Regions from separate parts of the Bradyrhizobium sp. BWC-3-1 genome, predicted to be linked through region 1. Evidence: predicted binding sites of a transcription regulator. Region 1 holds the regulator's gene; the other holds the start of a gene.
What was found. Region 1 encodes PhoB, which activates phosphate uptake and scavenging genes when phosphate is short. Its sites were predicted from a motif close to TGTCATNNANCTGTCAT; they were not measured.
Positions count from the first base shown of each region.

Region 2: a site for PhoB is predicted at 1,568-1,584, ahead of RX329_RS01845 (DUF2794 domain-containing protein). Genes of this name have one in related genera too.

Region 1 is NZ_CP136625.1:8,463,749-8,467,572, forward strand. Features, by position in the region: gene RX329_RS40465 (aspartate aminotransferase family protein) at 1-254, opposite strand, end outside; gene RX329_RS40470 (GcrA family cell cycle regulator) at 710-1,222, shown strand; gene phoB (phosphate regulon transcriptional regulator PhoB) at 1,460-2,167, opposite strand; gene phoU (phosphate signaling complex protein PhoU) at 2,190-2,906, opposite strand; gene pstB (phosphate ABC transporter ATP-binding protein PstB) at 2,917-3,738, opposite strand; gene pstA (phosphate ABC transporter permease PstA) at 3,735-3,824, opposite strand, start outside.
Region 2 is NZ_CP136625.1:379,749-383,572, reverse strand. Features, by position in the region: gene RX329_RS01855 (Bax inhibitor-1/YccA family protein) at 1-285, shown strand, start outside; gene RX329_RS01850 (GNAT family N-acetyltransferase) at 514-1,044, shown strand; gene RX329_RS01845 (DUF2794 domain-containing protein) at 1,137-1,505, opposite strand; gene RX329_RS01840 (DUF1223 domain-containing protein) at 2,098-2,874, opposite strand; gene acnA (aconitate hydratase AcnA) at 3,109-3,824, opposite strand, start outside.

The DNA.
Region 1 (3,824 bases):
AGGCGCGCGGCGAGCTTTTCGCCGTCCGGGCTCTGGAACAGGTTCGACATGTGCCAGAGCTTGGTGGCCTGCTCCTGCAACGCCGCGACCAGCGCCGGATGGGCATGGCCGAGCGCATTCACCGCCACCCCGGAGGTGAAATCGAGATAGCGCTCGCCATTGGTCGCGATCAGCCAGCAGCCTTCGCCACGCTCGAAACCAAGGTCGGACCTGGCGAAAACGGGGAGCAAATGCGGCGCTGCGCTGTTAGTCATGATGGTCACTTGAATGTTGCGGACGGAGTGAGCGTGCATTGCGCAACGCACCATCGACCGGCCCGGAAAACGAAACGTGCCGCCTCTTGAGGGCGGCACGTGCGACTATCTTAGGCCTGGTGAAACGGGTGTCAATGCCGCCCGGAAAGCCTCGCGAAACGCTGAATCCGTAGTCTTGCGGTGCCGATTTTGCGGGATTTGGCCACGGAACATGTGGAAGCGAGTCGGCGGACTCTTGCGCGGGAGTCACGCCATATTGTAGCGTTTGGATTGTCAGATACGACATCTCGTGCAGTGGTTCTGATCTTTAAGTCCTTATGTACCGGCGTAAACGTTCGGGCGTTCAAGACGCGCCCGGCGAGCCTTAAGGGATTCTGGCGGCACGGGTTTTTGAAGGCTTAGGCATTCGCTGCGAGGCCCCAGGATGGCTGGCGCGCAGCGAGGGAAAGGGTGCAATGACGGTTTTGACCTGGTCCGATGATCGCGTCGAGCAGCTGAAAAAGCTCTGGGAGGCCGGACTTTCGGCCAGCCAGATCGCGGCGGAGCTCGGCAATGTGACCCGCAATGCCGTGATCGGCAAAGTGCACAGGCTCGGCCTTTCGGGCCGCGCCAAGAGCCCATCATCGGCAGCGCCGCGGCCGCGCAAGGCGCGCCCCGCGCAGCACATGATGCGGGTGAGCCGCCCGATCTCGCGCGGCAACACCGCGCTGGCGCAGGCCTTCGAGGTGGAGGCTGAGCCGGATCCGGTCACCTATGACAACGTGGTGCCGATGAGCCAGCGGCTGTCGCTGCTGGAATTGAACGAGGCGACCTGCCACTGGCCGGTCGGCGATCCCTCGAGCCCGGACTTCTTCTTCTGCGGTGGAAGGGCGCTGTCCGGACTGCCCTATTGCGCTCAGCACTCGCGCGTTGCGTACCAGCCGGCGTCGGATCGGCGCCGCGCACCGGTAAAGCCGGGTCCCCGTTAGTCGTCACGCGAAGACAGTTCAACAATTTCAGTGTCGTCCCGGCCTAGTGCGCAATTGCGCACAGGGGGCCGGGACCCATACTCCGAGCACGCAATAATCGTGCGGAAGGGGTCACTCCGAGTCTTCGCCAAACCACGTTCGGTGGTTATGGGCCCGGATCAGCGCTCGCTTCGCTCGCTTGTCCGGGACGACGGCTGAGAATGCAGGGACAGCTCGCCAACAAACAAGCCTGCAACCCTACACCTGCTCTGCCTTGGCAAACCGATCATCCAGCGCGTAGCCGGCGCCGCGGACGGTGCGGATCGGGTCCTGCTCGCGGCCGAGATTGAGCAGCTTGCGCAGGCGGCCGATATGCACGTCGACGGTGCGCTCGTCGATATAGATGTCGCGGCCCCAGACGCTGTCGAGCAGCTGTTCGCGCGAGAACACCCGTCCCGGGTGCTCCAGGAAGAACTCCAGCAGGCGATATTCGGTCGGACCGAGATCGATCGGCCGGCCCGAGCGCGCCACGCGGCGCTTGTCACGGTCGAGCTCGATGTCGCCAAAAGCAAGGACGGTGGCGAGGCGCTCCGGGCTCGCGCGCCGCAGCAGGCCTTTCACGCGCGCCAGCAGCTCCGGCACCGAGAACGGCTTGACGATGTAATCGTCGGCGCCGGTCGCAAGACCCCGCACCCGCTCGCTCTCCTCGCCGCGCGCGGTGAGCATGATGATCGGGAGCTGCTTGGTCTCGGGACGGGTGCGAAGCCGCCGACACAATTCGATGCCTGACAGGCCCGGCAGCATCCAGTCGAGCACGATCAGATCGGGGATGTGCTCCTTGAGGCGGGTGTCGGCGTCGTCGCCGCGCATCACCGTCTCGACGTCATAGCCGTCGCCTTCGAGGTTGTAGCGGAGAAGCTCGGTCAGGGCTTCCTCGTCCTCAACCACCATAATGCGTGCGCCCATCGGGTCGTCGCTCCTTAAATCTTCAGGTGTTCGGTACCGTGTTGGCAAAGGTCGTCATGTCGCCCTTCGGCCGCTTGTCGGTGATCGCCTGGCCCTCGATCATGTAGAACACGGTCTCGGCGATATTGGTGGCGTGGTCGCCGATCCGCTCGATGTTCTTGGCGCAGAACATCAAATGGATGCAGAACGAGATATTGCGCGGATCCTCCATCATGTAGGTGAGGAGTTCGCGGAACAGCGAGGTGCAGATGGCGTCGACTTCCTCGTCGCCCTTCCACACCGCCATCGCCGCCGGCAAATCATGCGCGGCATAGGCGTCCAGCACCGACTTGACCTGCTGCTGCACGAGGTCGGTCATGTGCTCGAGGCCGCGGAACAGCTTGAGCGGATGGAAGTCCGTCTCCAGCGCCGCAACCCGCTTGCCCATGTTCTTGGCGAGGTCGCCGATGCGCTCGAGATCGGTCGCGACGCGCATGGCGCCGACGATCTCGCGCAGATCGACCGCCATCGGCTGGCGGCGGGCGATGGTGAGCACCGCACGCTCCTCGATGCGCTTCTGCAGCGCGTCGAGCTCGGTGTCGATGGCGACGACGCGCTGGCCGAGCGGGACGTCGCGGCGGATCAGCGCGTCGACGGACTCGACGATCATGCGCTCGGCGATGCCGCCCATCTCGGCGACCAGGCGAGTGAGTTCCTGGAGGTCGGTGTCGAAGGCCTTTGCGGTATGTTCAGAACCCATGTCGCGTCTCCTAGCCGAACCGGCCGGTGATGTAATCCTGCGTGCGCCGATCGGACGGCGACGTGAAGATCTTGCTGGTGTCGTCGAACTCTATCAGCTCGCCGAGATACATGAAGGCGGTCTTGTCGGAGACGCGCGCCGCCTGCTGCATGTTGTGGGTGACGATCGCAATCGTGTAATCCTCGGACAGCTCCTGGATCAGCTCCTCGACCTTGGCGGTCGAGATCGGGTCGAGCGCCGAACAGGGTTCGTCGAACAGAATCACCTCGGGCCTCACCGCGACGGTGCGGGCGATGCAGAGGCGCTGCTGCTGGCCGCCGGAGAGCGACAGGCCGGAGGCGTTGAGCTTGTCCTTGACCTCGTTCCACAGCGCGCCGCCGCGCAGCGCCTTCTCGACGCGGCCGTCCATCTCGGACTTCGAGATCTTCTCATAGAGACGGATGCCGAACGCGATGTTCTCGTAGATCGTCATCGGGAACGGCGTCGGCTTCTGGAACACCATGCCGACGCGGGCGCGCAGCAAATTGAGGTCCAGCCTGGGGTCGAGAATGTTGGTCTGATCGAGCATGAGCTGACCGGTGGCGCGCTGGCCGGGATAGAGGTCGTACATCCGGTTGAAGATGCGCAGCAGGGTCGACTTGCCGCAGCCCGACGGACCGATGAACGCCGTAACGCGGTTGGCGCCGAGCGTCAGGTTGATGTTCTTCAGCGCATGGTGCTCGCCGTAATAGAAGTTCAGGTTACGCACGGTCACCTTGGGAGGCGCCTCGGGCAGCACCGCCGCATGCGGCAGTCCACCGGACGCGCTCATCGACACGGAAAGATCACTCATTTTGCGGTCCTCTCGGCGCCAAGGATGCGCGCGAAAATATTAAGGGCAAGAACGGTCAGGGTGATGAGCAGCGCCCCGCTCCAGGC
Region 2 (3,824 bases), 680 kb from region 1:
TCGTTCCTGTTCATGGGCCTGATCGGCATCGTCATCGCGAGCCTGGTGAACCTGTTCCTGGCGAGCTCGGTGCTGCAGTTCGTCGTGTCGGTGGTCGGCGTGCTGGTGTTCGCGGGCCTCACCGCCTGGGATACCCAGCGGCTGAAGAACGACTACATCTACGGTTACGCTTCGGCCGGCGGTGACATCGCAGAGCGTGCGGCCATCACCGGCGCGCTGTCGCTGTACCTGAACTTCATCAACTTGTTCACGCTGCTCCTGCAGCTCCTCGGCCAGCGCGACTAAGCGCCAGCCCAGAGTGGACGACAGCAACCCCCGGCCGAGAGGCCGGGGTTTTTGTTTGGGGCGAGCCTCTCAACACCCACCGTCATTGCGAGCGCAGCGAAGCAATCCAGAGTCCCTCCGCTGGTGCATTTCTGGATTGCTTCGTCGCAAGGGCTTCTCGCAAGGACGGAGTATGAGGAAGCACGGTTGCCTCTTCCAGCCGCCCCGGGAAGGCTCTAATCTTGCGGCATGTCCGCACCCGATATCAGGCCCACCACCGAGGCCGACCTCCCCGCCATCACGGCCATCTATCGGCAGGCTGTCCGCGAGGGCACCGCGACGTTCGAGCTGGAGCCGCCCGACCTTGCCGAGATGACGCGCCGCTACCGCACGCTGATCGATGGCGGCTACCCCTATTTCGTCGGCATCCTCGACGGGCGCGTCGCCGGCTACGCCTATGCCGGTGCCTACCGGCCCCGCCCGGCCTACCGCTTCACGGTCGAGAACTCGATCTATCTCGATCCATCCTTCCACCGCCGCGGCATCGGGGCGCTCCTGCTGGAGCGGCTGATCGTCGAATGCGAGGCACGCGGCTTCCGTCAGATGATCGCGGTAATCGGGGATTCCACCAATGCCGGCTCGATCGGCGTGCACACCAGGGCCGGCTTCAAAATGATCGGCACGCATCCCAGCGTCGGGCTGAAATTCGGCCGCTGGCTGGACACGGTAATGATGCAGCGGAGCCTCGGCGAGGGCGCCAAGAGCGTGCCGGGGAAGTAAGGCCCGTAGCCCGGGTGAGCGAAGCGATACCCGGGAACGCTGCAAGCAAAGACCCGGATGTCGCTACGCTCATCCGGGCTACTGGATCCCTGCTACACCACCGCCAATTTGCGATCGATCACCAGGAGCACGCGCTCCAGTTCGTGGCCGCGGCGCAGGATCAAGCCCGTCGCCGAGATCACGCTGTACATGCCCTGCTTGCGCGCGAGGCGCGGATCCTTCTCGATACGATAGATCGGCACTTCCGAGGCGCGGCGAAAGACCGAGAACACAGCGCGATCCCTGAGGAAGTCGATGGCATAGTCGCGCCACTCGCCTTCGGCAACCATCCGGCCGTAGAGATTGAGAATACGGTGCAGCTCGAGCCGGTTGAACGTCACGCGGCTCAGTTGCGCATTCGAAGCGGCGGGGCGCGCCGCCGCACGCTGTTCGCTCGGATCGGTATCCTCCGACAGACTCATAGGCCGCCTCCTGTCGCATCAGCATGACCGCGTCCGGGAAGACCGTCCCTCGACCGCGGATCATGACGGTTGCATGATCGCGCCAACTGTTCCCCACCGCAAGGGCCCTTGGAAGGACCTTGGAATCGGAGCCAATCCGCCCACACGCAGCGGTGGAACTCTGTCGCGGCAAACCGTCACGGGATCGTTAGCAGGAATCATAGTGTCGCCGCTTTTCCGCCAAGCGACTGCCGCCCTGCGTTGCGAAAAGACCTATGTGCGTTGACCCGGTCCTTTCGGTTCCGGATTCCTCAGCCCCCAGCCCCCCGGGGCCGTCAGGATCGGGTCTGTTCGCACGACAAGGAGGGCCAACGCGAGTTGGTCCTTTTTTGTTTGAGTCGATTTGTTTGGGTCGGGATGTTTCTGCCTCGACGGATATCTCACCATCTCAGCAAAAACTCTTTCCCCTCATCCTGAGGAGCCGCGAAGCGGCGTCTCGAAGGATCGAGGCCGAGCTGCCTCAGCAGGGCCTGCATGGTTCGAGACGGCGCTGACGCGCCTCCTCACCATGAGGATTGAGAGTGTGCTTGAGTCGGAAGATTCGAAGTGCGCGTCAGTGCAGCGACGTATACGCCGCGCCCAGCATCGGGCCCGGTCTCTCCCGGCTGCCGTCCTGGACATAGACCACGGCACCGTCGACGCCGTCACGCGTGAGGTTCTCGATCGGCACCGTCCAGCTTTCCGGGCGGCCGGTCCAGTCGCCTACCTTCAGCAGATTGCGCACCACGTTGTGATAGATGACCTGCTGTCCGCGATTTTCGCCGCGACTGATCGCGATCGGCACCGACTTCGCAATCGAGCAGATCCAGACCTCGCCGTGGGACGCCGTCGGCTCCTTGCTCGCGGCCACCGAGACGTTGATCTGCTTGCCCGCGAGCGACATCGTCACCGGCACGCTCATCACACCAGTGCCCGTCTCGGTTTTGCCGATGGCGCTTTCGATGCCGGTGCGGTCGCTGCCGACGACATGCGTGGAGCCGTTGACCACGACCTGCGGCGTGTAGACTTCGCGGTCGCCGCGCATGCGCGAATACGCACGCTGCCGTGCAGAGAAGCGCGAATCGGCCAATGTGTCCTTCCAGCCGAGATAGTCCCAATAGTCGATCGGCATGCTCAGCGCGATGATCGAGGGATCGCGGGCGAGGTCGCCGATGATCTTGTCGGCCGGCGGGCAGGAGGAGCAGCCCTGCGAGGTAAACAACTCGACAACGGCGCGGGGATCAGCCTCGGCAGGGCGGATGACGGCGACGATTGCACAGAGACCAAGAGCTCCCGACCAGAGGGCACCGGACCAGCGTGAAACCAGATGAGAAGCCGTCATTGTTGTCATGTCGAACGCCGCACACCATTGCTCGTGAGAGGGAAATCTTACCGCCGGATGGTCACCGTAATCTTACGGGCCTCACACATTTGTTGTCCGTCCAAGAACCGTACAAGGGGAGGTTCTGTGCCGGGCGGGCCCATCTGAAGCCTGCCGCAAACGCGTGAAGGCGGCCTTGTGATAGGCCGCCTTCGTGTAACCTACTACTCACTTCGCAGTGAGCCACCGTTCACAAATCCGCGCTTACGCCGCGAGCTTGCGTAGTACGTAGTGCAGGATGCCCCCGTTGCGGTAGTATTCGAGTTCGTCCAGCGTATCGATGCGGCAGAGCAGCGAAACGCGCTGCAGCGAACCGTCGCCGGAGACAATCTCCGCGGTCAGCTTCTGGCGCGGCTTGAGGTCGCCAACGAGGCCGCGCAGCGTGACCTTCTCGTCGCCCTTCAGACCGAGCGACGACCAGGAGGTGCCGTCCTCGAAGGTCAGCGGCAGCACGCCCATACCGACCAAATTGGAGCGGTGGATGCGCTCGAAGCTCTGGCAGATCACGGCGCGCACGCCGAGCAGACGGGTGCCCTTCGCGGCCCAGTCGCGCGAGGAGCCGTTGCCGTATTCGGCGCCGGCGAACACCACCAGCGGCACCTGCTCCTGCTGGTATTTCATCGCGGCGTCGTAGATCGACATCTGCTCGCCGTCGGGCCAGTGCTTGGTGAGACCGCCTTCCGGAATATTGCCGTCGGCGCCCTTCAGCATGAAGTTCTTGATGCGGATATTGGCGAAGGTGCCGCGCATCATGACTTCGTGGTTGCCGCGCCGCGTGCCGTACTGGTTGAAGTCGGCCGGACGCACCTGGTGCTCGCTGAGATATTTGCCGGCGGGCGAGGTGAGCTTGATCGAACCGGCCGGCGAGATGTGGTCGGTGGTGATCTTGTCGCCGAACATGGCGAGGATGCGGGCCTCGA